Regions from separate parts of the Roseitalea porphyridii genome, predicted to be linked through region 2. Evidence: predicted binding sites of a transcription regulator. Region 2 holds the regulator's gene; the other holds the start of a gene.
The links. Region 2 encodes PhoB, which activates phosphate uptake and scavenging genes when phosphate is short. Its sites were predicted from a motif close to TGTCATNNANCTGTCAT; they were not measured.
Positions count from the first base shown of each region.

Region 1: a site for PhoB is predicted at 5,843-5,859, ahead of phnC (phosphonate ABC transporter ATP-binding protein). Genes of this name have one in related genera too.

Region 1 covers NZ_CP036532.1:3,531,284-3,538,957, reverse strand. The annotation lists gene E0E05_RS17300 (phosphonate C-P lyase system protein PhnG) at 773-1,093, shown strand; gene E0E05_RS17440 (hypothetical protein) at 1,438-1,578, shown strand; gene E0E05_RS17945 (carbon-phosphorus lyase complex subunit PhnI) at 1,705-2,049, shown strand; gene E0E05_RS17805 (carbon-phosphorus lyase complex subunit PhnI) at 2,013-2,657, shown strand; gene E0E05_RS17290 (alpha-D-ribose 1-methylphosphonate 5-phosphate C-P-lyase PhnJ) at 2,728-3,603, shown strand; gene phnK (phosphonate C-P lyase system protein PhnK) at 3,600-4,490, shown strand; gene phnL (phosphonate C-P lyase system protein PhnL) at 4,494-5,198, shown strand; gene E0E05_RS17275 (DapH/DapD/GlmU-related protein) at 5,203-5,817, shown strand; gene phnC (phosphonate ABC transporter ATP-binding protein) at 5,934-6,767, shown strand; gene phnD (phosphonate ABC transporter substrate-binding protein) at 6,868-7,674, shown strand, end outside.
Region 2 covers NZ_CP036532.1:403,534-411,207, forward strand. The annotation lists gene E0E05_RS01970 (aspartate aminotransferase family protein) at 1-1,089, opposite strand, end outside; gene E0E05_RS01975 (GcrA family cell cycle regulator) at 1,445-1,999, shown strand; gene phoB (phosphate regulon transcriptional regulator PhoB) at 2,135-2,827, opposite strand; gene phoU (phosphate signaling complex protein PhoU) at 2,858-3,580, opposite strand; gene pstB (phosphate ABC transporter ATP-binding protein PstB) at 3,624-4,370, opposite strand; gene pstA (phosphate ABC transporter permease PstA) at 4,466-5,788, opposite strand; gene pstC (phosphate ABC transporter permease subunit PstC) at 5,785-7,272, opposite strand; gene E0E05_RS02005 (substrate-binding domain-containing protein) at 7,421-7,674, opposite strand, start outside.

The DNA.
Region 1 (7,674 bases), 410 kb from region 2:
GGCGACAGCCGCAGATGATGGAGTTCCTCGGCATTGCCGTGGCGGCCTCGATGGTGGTGGTCCGGCGACATAGTCGTCGACGCCGGCCAGGGCGAGCGCCCGTGTCACCGAGCCCGTGCGCTCGACCTGCGCGCCGATGTCGGCAAACCGTGTGCCGTCGAACCATGAGGTGGCGCGCGAGACCGGCACCCCGTCCGCAAGCCGACCGTCTCCAGCCGGGTCAGCGGTGCGCCGGCGCGCAGGCCGAGCGCCTCGGCGACGGCCTTGCTGGCCGGTTCCGTCACGGCGGACAGCAGCCAAAGGCCACGGTCGGTCGCCTGCCCCTGAAGGCCGGTCGAAAAGCGGGTGCGGGCGCGATCGGATAGGTCAGGCGCGCGCGGCGGGTGACGAAGGTGCCCCGGCCGCGTTCGCTGCGCACCGCGCCTTCCTGGACCAGGCCCTGATCGCTGCGCGTACCGTGTGCCGATTGACGCCAAAGCGCCGGCAAGACGGTCTCCGGCGGCAGCTTGCCGTCGGCGTCGACGATGGTCCGGTCAGTTCGGCACGGATCGCATCGGCGATCTGGCGCCACACGGCGATGCCCGACTGCCGCTCGATGGTCGCCGTATCCGCTGTCATTGTCTTCGACCGATTTCGCCGGCCTGTCATACTCTGTCACAGGCGGGTCGTAGGCAGAAGCTATGATATCTAGTTGTCTAGATCAATAGACAATAACGGGTACCGAGAGCAGGCCGGTGGAACCGAACGAAGGCGCAAGGCAGCAGCGCATGCCGTGCTGCGCGGGGCGACGCGCGCCAGCTGGCGGAAGGCTGGGCCTCGCTCGGCATCGATCCCGGAATTCGAACTCGTGCGCGGCCCGGAAACCGGTCTGATCGCCCTGCGCGGACGCATGGGCGGCGGCGGAGCGCCGTTCAATTTCGGCGAGGCGACCGCGACGCGAGCCACGGTGCGCTCGGCGACGGCACGGTCGGACACGCCATCGCGCTGGGGCGCGACGTGGGCGCGTCAAGCTAGCCGCCGTCATCGACGCGCTGGCGCAGGACGAGGCGATGGCCGAAAGGATCGACGCGGCGATCACGGCGCCGCTGCGTGAAGCGCTGGACGCGCGCGACCGGCGCCGCGCCGCCGAGACGGCCGCGACCAGGTCGACTTCTTCACCATGGTGCGCGGGGAGGACTGATCATGACGCAGGCGATCGGGCCCGAAGCCTATGAAGGGCTCCGGTCGTCGACGAGGCGAGCGAAGCTGCTTCGCGGTCGTCGTCGGACGGGCTGGCGCTCGGCGCCATCGACGGTTCGCCCAGGGCACGCAGGACTATCCGACCGGTCGACGACGCTGCTCGTGCAGGTGGAAAGCTGACCGACGGCCAGCCGCTGACGCTCGAAGGGCCGGGCATCAGGACGCGCGCATCGATCGCGCGCGCGGCTGCCCGACCGGATGGCGGACATCTGGGCCGGCAACAACGCGCTGTTTCCGCGCGCGTCGACATGTGTGCTGGCGGCTCCCGACGCGATCGCCGCGCTTGCGCGCACCACGCGCATCGAACCGGGGAGGAAACTGAGATGTATGTCGCGGTGAAGGGTGGCGAAAAGGCCATCGAGAACGCGCACCGGCTGATGGCCGACCGGCGGCGCGGTGAACGGTCCGTGCCGTCGCGACGCTCGAGCAGATCGCCGCCCAGCTCGCGCTCGCCGTGGACGGGTGATGAGCGAAGGCGCGCTCTACGATCGCGACCTCGCCGCGCTCGCCGTCAAGCAGGCGCGGGGCGACCTGATCGAGGCGATCTTCCTGGTGCCGCCTACGCACGACGCTGCCGCGTTTCGGCTATGGCGAGCCCATCGATACGGGCGCGATGCACATCGAGCGGCGCATCTCGGCCACCTACAAGGATCTGCCCGGCGGCCAGATGCTCGGCCCACGTTCGACTACACGCACCGGCTTCTCGATCCGGCGCTTGCGGGGACGAGGAGGTTGCCGGGGCCGAACGGCGCGAGGGCGAGCCGGCCCGGGCGATGCGTGTTTCGGACATCCTTGCCCGGGACGGACTGATCGAATCCGACGGCGAGGCTTCCGGCGAGACGCCGGGCGACATCACGCGCACCCCGCTCGAGTTCCCGATGGAGCGCGATTCGCGCCTTCAGGCCCTGTCGCGCGGCGACGAGGGTTTCCTGCTGGCGCTCGGCTACTCGACCCAGCGCGGTTATGCGCGCAGTCACCCTTTGCCGGCGAGATCCGGATCGGCGAGGTCGATGTCGCGTTCTTCGTGCCCGAACTGGGCTTTCGGTGATGGTCGCCGCATCCAGGTCACCGAATGCCAGATGGTCAACCAGTTCCGCGGATCGTCGAAGGCGCCGCCGCAGTTCACCCGCGGCTACGGGCTCGTCTTCGGCCAGTCCGAGCGCAAGGCGATGGCGATGGCGCTGTGCGACCGGTCGCTGCGGGCGCGCGAACTGGGCGAGGACGTTGTCGCGCCGGCGCAGGACGAGGAGTTCGTGATCTCCCATTCGGACAACGTTCAGGCCTCGGGTTTCGTCGAGCATCTGAAGCTGCCGCATTATGTCGACTTCCAGGCCGAGCTCGAACTGGTGCGCGCCATGCGCGCCGAGCACGAGGCGCGCCGCAACGGCGGCGCGGACATGGCGGAGGCGGCGGAATGATGTCTCCCATGGCGACCCCCTGCCTTGAGGCGACTTCTCAGTCTGGGTGCAACCCCACCGGAGCGGCCTCATGACCGACCTTGCCACCTACAATTTCGCCTATCTGGACGAGCAGACCAAGCGGATGATCCGACGCGCGATCCTCAAGGCGATCGCCATACCCGGCTATCAGGTGCCGTTCGCCTCGCGCGAGATGCCGATGCCCTATGGCTGGGGAACCGGCGGGGTGCAGGTCACCGCCTCGATCATCGGCCCGGAGGACACGCTCAAGGTGATCGACCAGGGCGCCGACGATACGACGAACGCGGTCTCGATCCGCGCCTTTTTCGCAAGGGTTGCGCGCGTTGCGACGACGACGAGGACCGGCGAGGCCACGGTGATCCAGACCCGCCACCGCATCCCCGAGGAACCGCTGAACGACGGTCAGGTGCTGGTCTACCAGGTGCCGATCCCCGAGCCGCTGCGGTTCCTCGAGCCGCGCGAGACCGAAACCCGCAAGATGCACGCGCTCGAGGAATACGGGCTCATGCACGTCAAGCTCTACGAGGACATCGTGCGCAACGGGCGCATCGCGACGACCTACGCCTATCCGGTGAAGGTCGAGGGTCGCTACGTGATGGACCCCTCGCCGACGCCGAAGTTCGACAACCCGAAGATGAACGACTGTGCCGCCCTGCAGCTGTTCGGCGCGGGCCGGGAGAAGCGCATCTACGCGGTGCCGCCCTATACCGAAGTGGTCAGCCTCGACTTCGAGGACTTCCCGTTCGAGGTGAACCGGTTCGAGGAGCCCTGCGCTTTGTGCGGTGCGGGCGAGGTCTATCTCGACGAGGTCATCACCGACGATCGCGGCGGGCGGATGTTCGTGTGCTCGGACACCGACCATTGCGAAAAGCGCCGCGAGGCGGGCCACCGGGGCGCCATGGCCGAAGAGGAGGCGACGGGATGACCACGCACGCAAGCACGGCTGCACCTCATCGCCAGCCTGTCGAGGGGCGAGGCAAAGCCGCAGGCCGGGTCCCTGGACAGACCCACGACGAGGCCTCCGCCGCCATCGCCGCCGACGAGACGCCGCTCCTGACGGCGCATGCGGTCTCGAAGTTCTACGGTCCCCGCATCGGCTGCAGGGATGTCAGCTTCGAGCTCTGGCCGGGCGAGGTTCTGGCCGTGGTCGGCGAAAGCGGTTCGGGCAAGACGACGCTGCTCAACTGCATCTCCACGCGCCTGATGCCGACGACCGGGTCGGTGACCTATCGGCTTGCCGACGGCGGCAGCCGCGAACTGTACCGGATGAGCGAGGCCGAACGGCGCATGCTGATGCGCACCGAATGGGGCTTCGTCCACCAGAACCCGGCCGACGGGCTGCGCATGACCGTCTCGGCGGGCGGCAATGTCGGCGAACGGCTGATGGCGACCGGCGCGCGCCACTACGGCAACATCCGCGCGGCGGCGACCGACTGGCTCGAACGGGTCGAGATCGCCGAAGACCGGATCGACGACCAGCCACGCGCCTTTTCGGGCGGGATGCGCCAGCGCCTGCAGATCGCCCGCAACCTCGTCACCGGACCGCGCCTGATCTTCATGGACGAGCCGACCGGCGGGCTCGACGTGTCGGTGCAGGCGCGCCTGCTCGATCTGCTGCGCGGGCTCGTCACCGATCTGGGCCTCGCCGCGATCGTCGTCACGCACGACCTCGCCGTCGCCCGGCTTCTGTCGCACCGGATGATGGTGATGAAGGACGGCCACGTCATCGAGACGGGCCTGACCGACCGTGTCCTCGACGACCCGCGCGAGGCCTACACCCAGCTTCTCGTTTCCTCGATCCTGCAGGCCTGAACCATGCCCGTTCCGTTGATCGTCTCCGATGTCGCCAAGAGCTTCACCATGCATCTGCGCGGCGGCATCGAGATTCCCGTGGTCGACCGCGTCGACTTCGCCATCGAGACGGGCCGCTGCGCCGTGCTCGGCGGGCCGTCGGGCATCGGCAAGTCGTCGATCCTGAAGATGCTCTACGGCAACTACGCGATCGACCGCGGCCAGGTGCTCGTGCGTCACCATGGGGCGGTCGTCGATCTCGCGGTTGCCGATCCGCGCCAGATCCTCGCCATCCGCCGCGACACGATCGGCTATGTCAGCCAGTTCCTGCGCGCGGTGCCGCGCGTTTCGGCACTCGATGTCGCCGCCGAACCGCTCGTGCAGCGCGGCGCCGATCCGGCCTCGGCGCGCGCACGCGCCGCGGACCTGTTTGCAAGGCTCAACCTGCCCGAGAAGCTGTGGGACCTGCCGCCGGCGACCTTCTCCGGGGGCGAGCAGCAGCGCGTCAACATCGCAAGGGGCTTCATCACCGACCATCCGGTGCTGCTGCTGGACGAGCCGACCGCCTCGCTGGACGCGGCCAACCGGGCCGTGGTCGCGCAGATGATCGAGGAGAAGAAGGACGCCGGGGTGGCGCTCCTGGGCATCTTCCACGACGCCGAACTGCGCGACAGGGTGGCCGACCGGATCATCGACGTGAGCGCGTTCGCGGCAAGGCGGGCGGCCTGAGGCGATGCCGAAGCTGAGCGAGCGGCCCTTCATCCACGCCACGGCCCGGGTGACCGACACCAGCCTTGGCCGCTACACCGAGATCGACGAGGGCTGCGTCGTCTCCGACTGCGAGATCGGCGACTATTCCTACCTGATCCGCCAGACCGAGGCCTGGTGCGCGACCATCGGCAAGTTCGCCAACATCGCCAGCCATGTGCGCATCAATGCCACCAACCACCCGACGTGGCGCGCAACGCAGCACCACTTCACCTACCGGGCCGGCGATTATTTCGACGATGCCGAAAACGAGGCCGGGTTCTTCGACTGGCGGCGGGCCAATCGCGTCATCATCGGGCACGATGTCTGGATCGGGCATGGCGCAATCATCCTGCCGGGAGTCACGGTGGGCAACGGCGCGGTGATCGGCTCGGGCGCCGTGGTCAGCCGGGACGTGCAATCCTACACGATCGTCGGCGGCGTGCCGGCGCGGCCGATCCGCGCCCGCCTCGAACCGGACCTCGCCGAGCGCATGGAGCGGCTTGCCTGGTGGGACTGGAGCCATGGCGCGCTGCGCGCCGCGCTCGACGACTTCCGCCAACTCGACGCGGCCGGCTTCCTTATCAAGTACGGGGCGTGACGGGGCCGCGGCCGGGCCTGTGGACTGTTACGCAACTGACATCGTTCTGACATCCACCGTTCACATCCTGCCGGTAGGGCCGATGCTTGTGTGCGCTCGCCAAAGGCCCTTCACGGATGCTCCAGCTCGATAAAGTCACCCGCCGCTTCGGCACGAAGGTCGCCGTCGACAACGTCACGATCGAGGTCCCCGAGGGACAGATGGTCGGCGTGATCGGCGCATCGGGAGCGGGCAAGTCGACCCTGCTGCGAATGATCAACCGGCTGATCGACACGACCGAGGGCGAGATCGCCTTTGCCGGAACCAACGTATCGACGCTGAAGGGCCAGAAGCTGCGCAACTGGCAGCGCGACTGCGCGATGATCTTCCAGCAGTTCAACCTCGTGCAGCGGCTCGACGTCGTCTCGAACGTGCTGCACGGCATGCTCAATGGGCGCAGCACGCTGGCGACGGTCTTCAATGTCTGGCCGCGCCAGGATATCGAGCGCGCCGTCGAAATCCTCGAGCGGCTCGGCGTCGCCGAGAACGCCGCCAAGCGGGCCGAGGCGCTCTCGGGCGGCCAGCAGCAGCGCGTGGCGATCGCCCGGGCGCTGATGCAGCAGCCCAAGGTGATCCTCGCCGACGAGCCGATCGCCTCGCTCGATCCGCGCAACGCGCAGATCGTCATGCAGGCGCTGCGCGACATCAACCGCGACGACGGCATCACCGTCATCACCAACCTGCACACGCTCGATACGGCGCGCACCTATTGCGAGCGCATCATCGGCATGCAGGCGGGCAAGGTCGTCTTCGACGGCGGTCCGGATGAACTCACCGAAGCGGCGGCGCGGGACATCTACGGCGCCGACGGCCTGGCGGAGGCGTTTTCGGAGGCGACGACGTCGACCTCGCTGGGCCTGCCGCAGCGACCCCGGAAACCGGCCAGCGAGCTGGAGGCGATGCCCGCCTGACACTCCCCGATACCCGGCAGACAGGTCAGCTGACCGGGGTTTCACGCAAGAGACCAAACCGGAGCACGGGTCCACCCGTCAAACAATCACGGAGCATCACATGCTTAAGAAACTTCTCGTCGCAACGACGGCCGTCGCCGCGCTCGCAGCCGGCTCGTTCTCGGTCGCCGCCCAGGAGATCTCGGAGTTCCGCATCGGCATTCTCGGCGGCGAAAACGCCCAGGATCGTCTCGCCTCGAACGAATGCGTCCGCGCCTACATCGAGGACCTGCTCGGCGTCGAAACCAAGCTGTTCACGCCGGCCGACTATGACGGCGTGATCCAGGGCCTGCTCGGCGGCACGATCGACATGGCATGGCTGGGCGCGTCCGGTTATGCCAAGACCTATCTGACCGATCCCGAAGCGGTCGATGTCGTGCTCGTCAAGACCAACCTCGACGGCTCGTTCGCCTATCATTCGATCGGTTTCGCCCGCAAGGACAGCGGCATCACCTCGCTCGAAGACATGCAGGGCAAGACCTTCGGCTTCGGCGATCCCAACTCGACCTCGGGCTACCTGATCCCGTCCATCGAAATCCCCGCCGCAACCGGCTCGACCATGGAGCCGGGCGAATATTTCGGTGACGTCGTGTTCACCGGCGGCCACGAGCAGACCATCGTCGCGGTCAAGAACGGCGACATCGACGCCGGCGTGACCTGGGCCGACGGCCAGGGCGCCTGGGAAGACGGCTACAATTCGGGTGCCCTGCGCAAGGCATCGGACTCCGGCATCATCGACATGAACGACATCGTCGAGATCTGGAAGTCCAAGCCGATCCCGGAAGGCCCGATCGTCCTGCGTCGCGCGCTGCCCGACGACGTGAAGGCCGAAGTGGTGTCGTTCCTGGAAGGACTGCACGCCCAGGAC
Region 2 (7,674 bases):
GATGACATTGTCTCCGGCGGGAACGACAAGCATGTGACCGTCAAACAATGCCGCAACGACCTGCGTGTTCGGCAGGGCGCATTGAAGGCCGGCCATCAGCCCGGTGCCGCGCACCTCGGTGAAGACGTCCGGGAACTGGTCGACCAGACCGTGCAGGCCCTGCTTGAGCCTCAGGGCGCGGCGTTCGACCGTTTCGAGGAACCCGTCCGCCAGCATCACGTCGAGCACGGCATTGCCGACGGCCATCGCCAGCGGATTGCCGCCATAGGTGGTGCCGTGCACGCCCGGCACCATGCCGCTTGCGGCATCCTCGGTGGCGAGGCACGCACCGACCGGAAAACCGCCGCCGAGCGCCTTGGCCGAGGCCATGATGTCCGGCGTGACGCCTGCATGCTCGTGCGCGAACAGCCGCCCCGTCCGCCCCATGCCGCACTGGATCTCGTCGAAGATCAGCAGCAGGCCGTGCTCGTCGCACAGCGCCCGCAACTCGCGCAGCGTCTGCTCGGAAACGACGCGAATGCCGCCCTCGCCCTGGATCGGCTCGATCAGGATCGCCGCCGTCGTCTCGGTGACGGCGGCCCTGGCGGCCTCGATGTCCGCGAACGGCACCTGCACGAAGCCGGGCGCCTTGGGGCCGAAGCCCTCCAGATATTTCGCCTGGCCGCCGGCGGCGATCGTCGCCAGCGTCCGGCCGTGGAAGGCGCCCTCGAATGTGATGATGTCGACGCGCCCGGGCTCGCCGCGCACGTGGAAATAGCGGCGCGCGGTCTTGATCGCGCATTCGATCGCCTCGGCGCCCGAATTGGCGAAGAAGACCCGGTCGGCGAAGGTCGCCTCGCAAAGCCGGTCGGCAAGCCGTGTCTGGCCCGGGATCTCGTAAAGGTTCGACGTGTGCCAGAGCTTTTTCGCCTGCTCGGTGAGCGCCTCGACCAGATGGGGATGGGCGTGGCCCAGCGCGTTCACCGCGATGCCGCTGCCGAAGTCGAGATAAGCGGCGCCCGCCACGTCGTGCAGCCAGACGCCTTCGCCGCGTTCGACGGTGAGCGGCGCGCGCTTGTAGGTATCGAACAGGGGCATGTGCGTGTTCATGACCGGAACCTGCGAACATTGCCGGCGATGGTCGCCAAACGAAAATGCCGCCCATTGCGAGCGGCCCGTCATGCATAGTCGGGCGCCGGCGTTTCGTCAATTGCGCCGCAAACAAGCCGCCACCCGGCGGGTCCACAGAAGCTTTTGGGCGGTTGGCCAAACTGGGGATAAAGGGAAAAATCGATTCAGTCCCCGTTGGCGACTCTTGAACAGGAGTCAACCGCTATTGTAGCTTGAGCGGACGGAGCAGGACGCCCCGCAGAATATCGTTCCCAGGTCGCGCGTAGGTTCGCCGGTCCTTCCCAGTGAGACCGAGCAACAGGTCCGGATTCTGCGTATGGAAATGGAGACGATCGTGAGCTGGACTGACGAACGTGTTGAATTGCTTAAGAAACTCTGGGCGGACGGTCTGAGCGCAAGCCAGATCGCGGCCAAGCTCGGCGGTGTCAGCCGCAACGCGGTGATCGGCAAGGTGCACCGTCTCAAGCTTTCGGGCCGCGCCAAGAGCACCAAGAGCAGCGCACCGCGGCCGAAACGGACGACCGCGCCGCCGCGGGTCGCCGGCGCCGTCCACCAGGGCGGTGGAACGCGTACGAGCGCCTATGGCGGGTCGACCGTGCGCGGCGGCACGGCCGTATCGCGCGGCATGACGGCGACCGCGCTCAAGCAGAGCCCGGACGCCGAGGCGCTGGTCGCGCCGGACCTTCGGCCGATCGAGGACGTGGTCGTTCCGATCGCCAAGCGTCTGCCGCTGACCGAGTTGAGCGAGAATACCTGCAAGTGGCCCTATGGCGATCCGCTGACGGACGAGTTCTACTTCTGCGGTCATTCGACCGAGGAGAAGTCACCCTATTGCAAGTATCACGGCAAGCTGGCCTTCCAGCAGAACGAGCGCAGGAGACCGCGCTGACACAGAGCTTCTCCCCAAAAACAATGGCGTAACAGATTGGCCGTGGCGACCCCGCCGCGGCCTTTTGTTTGTCTGCCTGGAAAATGCCGGGAGGGTTGCCGTGTCCGACCGGGTCCGCAAAGGCGGAAAGCGCTCTCAGTTGCCCTCGAGCGCGTAGCCGGCGCCGCGCACGGTGCGGATCGGGTCGCGCAGCCGGCCATAATTGATCGACTTGCGCAGCCGGCCGATATGCACGTCGACCGTGCGGTCGTCGACATAGATGTTCTCGCCCCAAACGCCGTCGAGCAGCTGGCCGCGCGAGAAGACCCGACCCGGCGCCTGCAGGAAGAACTCGAGCAGGCGGAATTCGGTCGGACCCAGCTTGATCTCGCGGCCGTTGCGGTAGACCCGATGGGTCTCCCGGTCGAGTTCGATGTCGCCGACCTTGAGCAGGGAGGCGACGATTTCCGGCCGCGCGCGGCGCAGCATCGCCTTGACGCGGGCCATCAGTTCCGGCGTCGAGAACGGCTTGACCACATAGTCGTCGGCACCCGTCGACAGGCCGCGAATGCGCTCGCTTTCCTCGCCCCGCGCGGTCAGCATGATGATCGGAAGGCGCTGCGTCTCGGTGCGCGCGCGCAGGCGCCGGCACAGCTCGATGCCGCTCAGGCCCGGCAGCATCCAGTCCAGGATCAAAAGGTCGGGCGGCGTCTCCTGCAGGGCGATCTCGGCCTCGTCGCCGCGCAGCACCGTGCTGACCTTGTAGCCTTCCGATTCCAGATTGTAGCGAAGGAGGACGCTCAGTGCTTCCTCGTCCTCGGCGACCATGATCGTGGGTGTCGCACTCATGGCTGTCGTCTTCCGTCAGTAATCTCGACCCTAGTCGTCCTCGTTCGGGTCCACGCTGATGCGGTGGCTCTTGTCTTCCTTGGGCCGGTAGGGCGGCATCTTCTCGCCTTCCACCATGTAGTAGACCGCCTCGGCGATGTTGGTGGCATGGTCGCCGATGCGTTCGATGTTCTTGGCGCAGAACAGAAGGTGCGTACAGGTCGTGATGTTGCGCGGATCTTCCATCATGTAGGTGAGAAGCTCGCGGAACAGCGAGGTGTACATCGCGTCGATCTCGTCGTCGCGATCGCGGATCATCGACAGCTTGTCGGTCGACCGCGTGCCGTAGGCGTCGAGCACCTCCTTGAGCTGGGCCAGCGCCAGTTCGCACAGATGGTCGATGCCGCGCGCCAGGCGCACGCCGTGGCTGCCCTCGTTGATCGCCTCGACGCGCTTGGCGATGTTCTTGGCCAGATCGCCGATCCGTTCGAGATCGGTCGAGATGCGGATCGCCGCGAACACCTCGCGCAGGTCGCTGGCGACCGGCTGACGCTGGGCGATGACGAGCACCGACTTGTCGTCGATCAGCGCCAGCGCCTCGTCGAGCACCAGATCATCGGTGATGACCCGACGCGCGAGCTGGCGGTCGTTCTCGACCAGCGAGCGGACGGCCTGCTCCAGCATGCGCTCGGCGTGACCGCCCATTTCGGCGATCTTGTGCGCCAGGAAGCTCATGTCTTCCTCGAACGCGGTGACGGTGTGCTGTGACATCATGGCGGGTCCGCTCGGGTCGGTGTTTTCGGGTTGTTCGTCCATCTCAGCCGAAGCGTCCCGTAATGTAGTCCTGCGTGCGCTTTTCGGACGGGTTGGTGAACATCGTTTCGGTATCGTCGACTTCGACCAGTTCGCCCAAATGGAACATGGCGGTGCGCTGCGACACGCGCGCGGCCTGCTGCATGGAGTGGGTGACGATCGCGATCGTGTAGTTCTGGCGCAGCTCGTCGATCAGCTCCTCGACGATGGCCGTGGCGATCGGGTCGAGCGCCGAGCAGGGCTCATCCATCAGGATGACCTCTGGCGACACGGCGATGGCGCGCGCGATGCAAAGGCGCTGCTGCTGACCGCCCGAAAGGCCCGTGCCGGGCTCCAGCAGCCGGTCCTTGACCTCCTCCCACAGGCCGGCGCCGCGCAGGCTGGCCTCGACCACCTCGTCCAGTTCGGCCTTGTTGCGGGCCAGGCCGTGAATGCGCGGGCCGTAGGAGACGTTCTCGTAGATCGACTTGGGGAACGGGTTCGGCTTCTGGAAGACCATGCCGACCCGCGCGCGCAGTTCGACCACGTCGACGTTCGGATCGTAGACGTCCTCCTCGTCGAGCGTGATCTCGCCGGTCACGCGGCAACCCTCGATCGTGTCGTTCATCCGGTTCAGGCAGCGCAGATAGGTCGACTTGCCGCAACCGGACGGGCCGATCAGCGCGGTCACCTGCCGTTCGCGGATCTCGAGGTTCACGTCGATGATGGCCTGCTTCTCGCCGTAGAAGACGTTGACGTTCCTGCCATTCATCTTGACCGGGAATTCGTTGGATCCGGCCACCGCCGCGCTGGTATCGGCGAAGCCCTGTTCGGTGTCGACTTTCATGTCCGTGGTCCTCATGTTCGTTACCACCGGCGCTCGAAGCGGCGGCGCAGGATGATCGCCGTGATGTTCATCACCGCCAGGAACCCGAGAAGGATGATGATCGCGCCCGACGTGCGCTCGACGAAGGCGCGTTCGGCCTGGTTCGACCACATGTAGATCTGCACCGGCAGGGCCGTGGACGGATCGAACGGCGTGGCCGGATAGTCGGCGACGAACGCGACCATGCCGATCAGCAGCAGCGGCGCGGTCTCGCCCAGCGCCGTCGCCAGGCCGATGATGGTTCCGGTCAGGATGCCGGGCGCGGCGAGCGGCAGCACATGGTGGAAGACGGTCTGCATCTTCGAGGCGCCGACGCCGAGCGCCGCGTCGCGGATCGACGGCGGCACCGCCTTCAGCGCGGCGCGCGTGGCGATGATGATGGTCGGCAGCGTCATCAGCGTCAGCACCAGACCGCCGACGATCGCCGCCGATCGCGGCAGGCCGACGAAGTTGATGAAGACGGCAAGGCCCAGTAGTCCGTAGACGATCGACGGTACCGCGGCGAGGTTGTTGATGTTCACCTCGATGATGTCGGTCAGCCTGTTCTTGGGCGCGAATTCCTCAAGATAGATGGAGGCCGCCACGCCGATCGGCAACGCCAGGACCAGGACGATCAGCATCATGTAGAACGAGCCCACGATTGCAACGCCCATGCCGGCGGTCTCTGGGCGGCTGGAGGCGCCGTTGACGAACAGGCCGGTGTTGAACCGCTGCTGCAGGACATTGTCCTCGGCAAGCTGGTCCATGTACGCGACCTGACGGTCGTTGACGCGCCGCCGGCTTTCGTCGATCGACAGATCGAACTGCCCCTTGAAGGCCGAATCGACGTCGCCATGCGCGAGCACCCAGACCGGCTGCGTCGTGCCGATGATGTCGGGGTTGCTTATCACCATGTCCCGAAGCTGTGTCCGCACGCCTTGCGACAGGAGCGCGTTCGCGTCGCGCTGGGCGTCGCTGTCGTCCTCGCCGATGCCGAGCTCGTCGTACAGTGCCCTTTGCGCCAGCAGCGGGTAGTTGGCCGTCAGCATCGCCATCGAGCTCGTGTCGCGCCCGCCGTCGGGATCGATCACCTGCTCGTCGAAATTGATGTTGAGCTGGATGCTCGTCTGCCGGAAGGCGGTGTAGCCGTCCATGATGATCGAGGCGAGCAGCAGGAAAAGGAACAGAAGGCCAAGGCCGATGGCGATCAGCCCGTAGGCGCGGAAGCGGCGCTCGGCGGCGTACCGGCCCTTCAGGCCGATGTCGCGGCGCCCCGTCTTGCGGGCGGGCGCAGTCTTCCCGGACGTCAGCGTGGCGTCGGTCATTCGTACTGCTCCCGGTACTTGCGGACGATGTAGAGCGCGTAGACGTTCAGCGCCAGCGTGATGAAGAACAACGTGATGCCGAGCGCGAAGGCGACCAGCGTCTGCGGGGAGGTGAACTCGAGGTCGCCGGTGAGCTGGCTGACGATCTTCACCGTCACCGTCGTCATCGGTTCGAACGGATTGATGGTCAGGTTGGCGGCGATGCCGGCGGCCATGACCACGATCATCGTCTCGCCGATCGCCCGCGAGGCGGTCATCAGGAGCGCGCCGACGACGCCGGGCAGCGCGGCGGGCAGGATCACCCGTTTGACGGTTTCGGACCGCGTGGCGCCGAGGCCGAGCGAGCCGTCGCGCATCGAGCGCGGCACTGCGCTGATGATGTCGTCGGACAGCGAGGAGACGAACGGGATCAGCATGATCCCCATCACGAGGCCCGCCGTGAGCACGGACTGCGCCGAGATGAACCCGCTGACATCACCGGTGGCGATGCCGCTGATCTGCGCGGAAAGATCGCGCAGGAACGGGCCAACCGTGATCAGCGCGAAGAAGCCGTAGACGATCGTCGGGATGCCGGCGAGCACTTCCAGCAGCGGCTTGGCGATCGCGCGGAAGCGCGGACCGGCATATTCGGACATGTAGACGGCGGCGAACAGGCCGATCGGCACCGCGACGAGCATCGCGACGAAGGCGATGTAAAGCGTGCCGGCAAGCAGCGGGATCAGGCCGAACTGACCGGCGGCGTCGGGATCCTCGGCGTTGGCGAAGCGCGGATCCCACACCGTGCCGAAGAAGAAGTCCTGCGGCGGCACCTCGGAGAAGAAGCGTCCGGTCTCCGACAGCATCGAAAGGACGATGCCGATGGTCGTCAGGATGGCGACGGTCGATGCGAGGACGAGACCGGCATGGATGACGCCCTCGACCCGGTTGCGCGCCCGCAGCCGGGCCCTGATCTGGATGAAGGCGAGTGCGAATCCGCCAAACGACAGGCCCAGAACGAGGATCGAGCGCCACAGGCGGCTCGTGTCGGTCAGGCGGTTGAGAAGCTGGGCCGAGCCGATCATCCAGTCCTCGCCCTCGCCGGCGAGGGCCACGCCCTTTTCGGCGAGCAGCGGGCGCAGGCGGACGAAGCCCGCCGTGGCCTGCGTCATCTCCTGTTCGGTCAGAAGGCGCAGGCCGCGTGCGATCGATTCGACCATGTTGACCGCCAGCCCCTGCTGGGTCGGCGACATGTCGATGCGTTCGTTGGCGGGGATCGAGGCCTGGATCTGGTTCTCGATGACGACCGGCGCGGTGAAGACCCACGCCGCGAGCACGAGAAGGGCGGGAATGGTGGCCCAGATCAGAACGTACGATCCGTAATATCCGGGACGGGAATGAAGCTTGGACGTCTCGCCGGCGACCACGTTGCGCGAGCGCGCCGCGCCCACCAGATAGCCGACCGCACCCAGAACGAGCACGATCGTTACGAGCAATGCGACAGACATGCCAAGCCAACCCCGGTTCTCAGCGTCGCGTCATGCCTGAGGCGGCTGCGCGGACGTCGGTTCTTATTCGGGCTCCGGCCGGCCATCGGGGCCGAAGCGGGATGACGCGGCCGTAGCCGCGTCATCGATGTGTGCCGGACGCGGACCCTTAAAGGGTTTCGCCGGACTCGAAGCCTTCGCGGACGGCTTCACGCTCTTCTTCCGGCGCGGCCACCAGGCCGTAGTCGGACAGCGGGCTGTTCGGGCCGATCATCGCGTCGGAGGTGAAGAAGGCCACATACTCGCGCAGGCCCGGAATGACGTCCAGGTGAGCCTTCTTGACGTAGAAGAACAGCGGACGCGAGACCGGGTATTCGCCCGAGGCGATCGACTCGGTCGACGGGGTCACGCCGCTCATCGTGG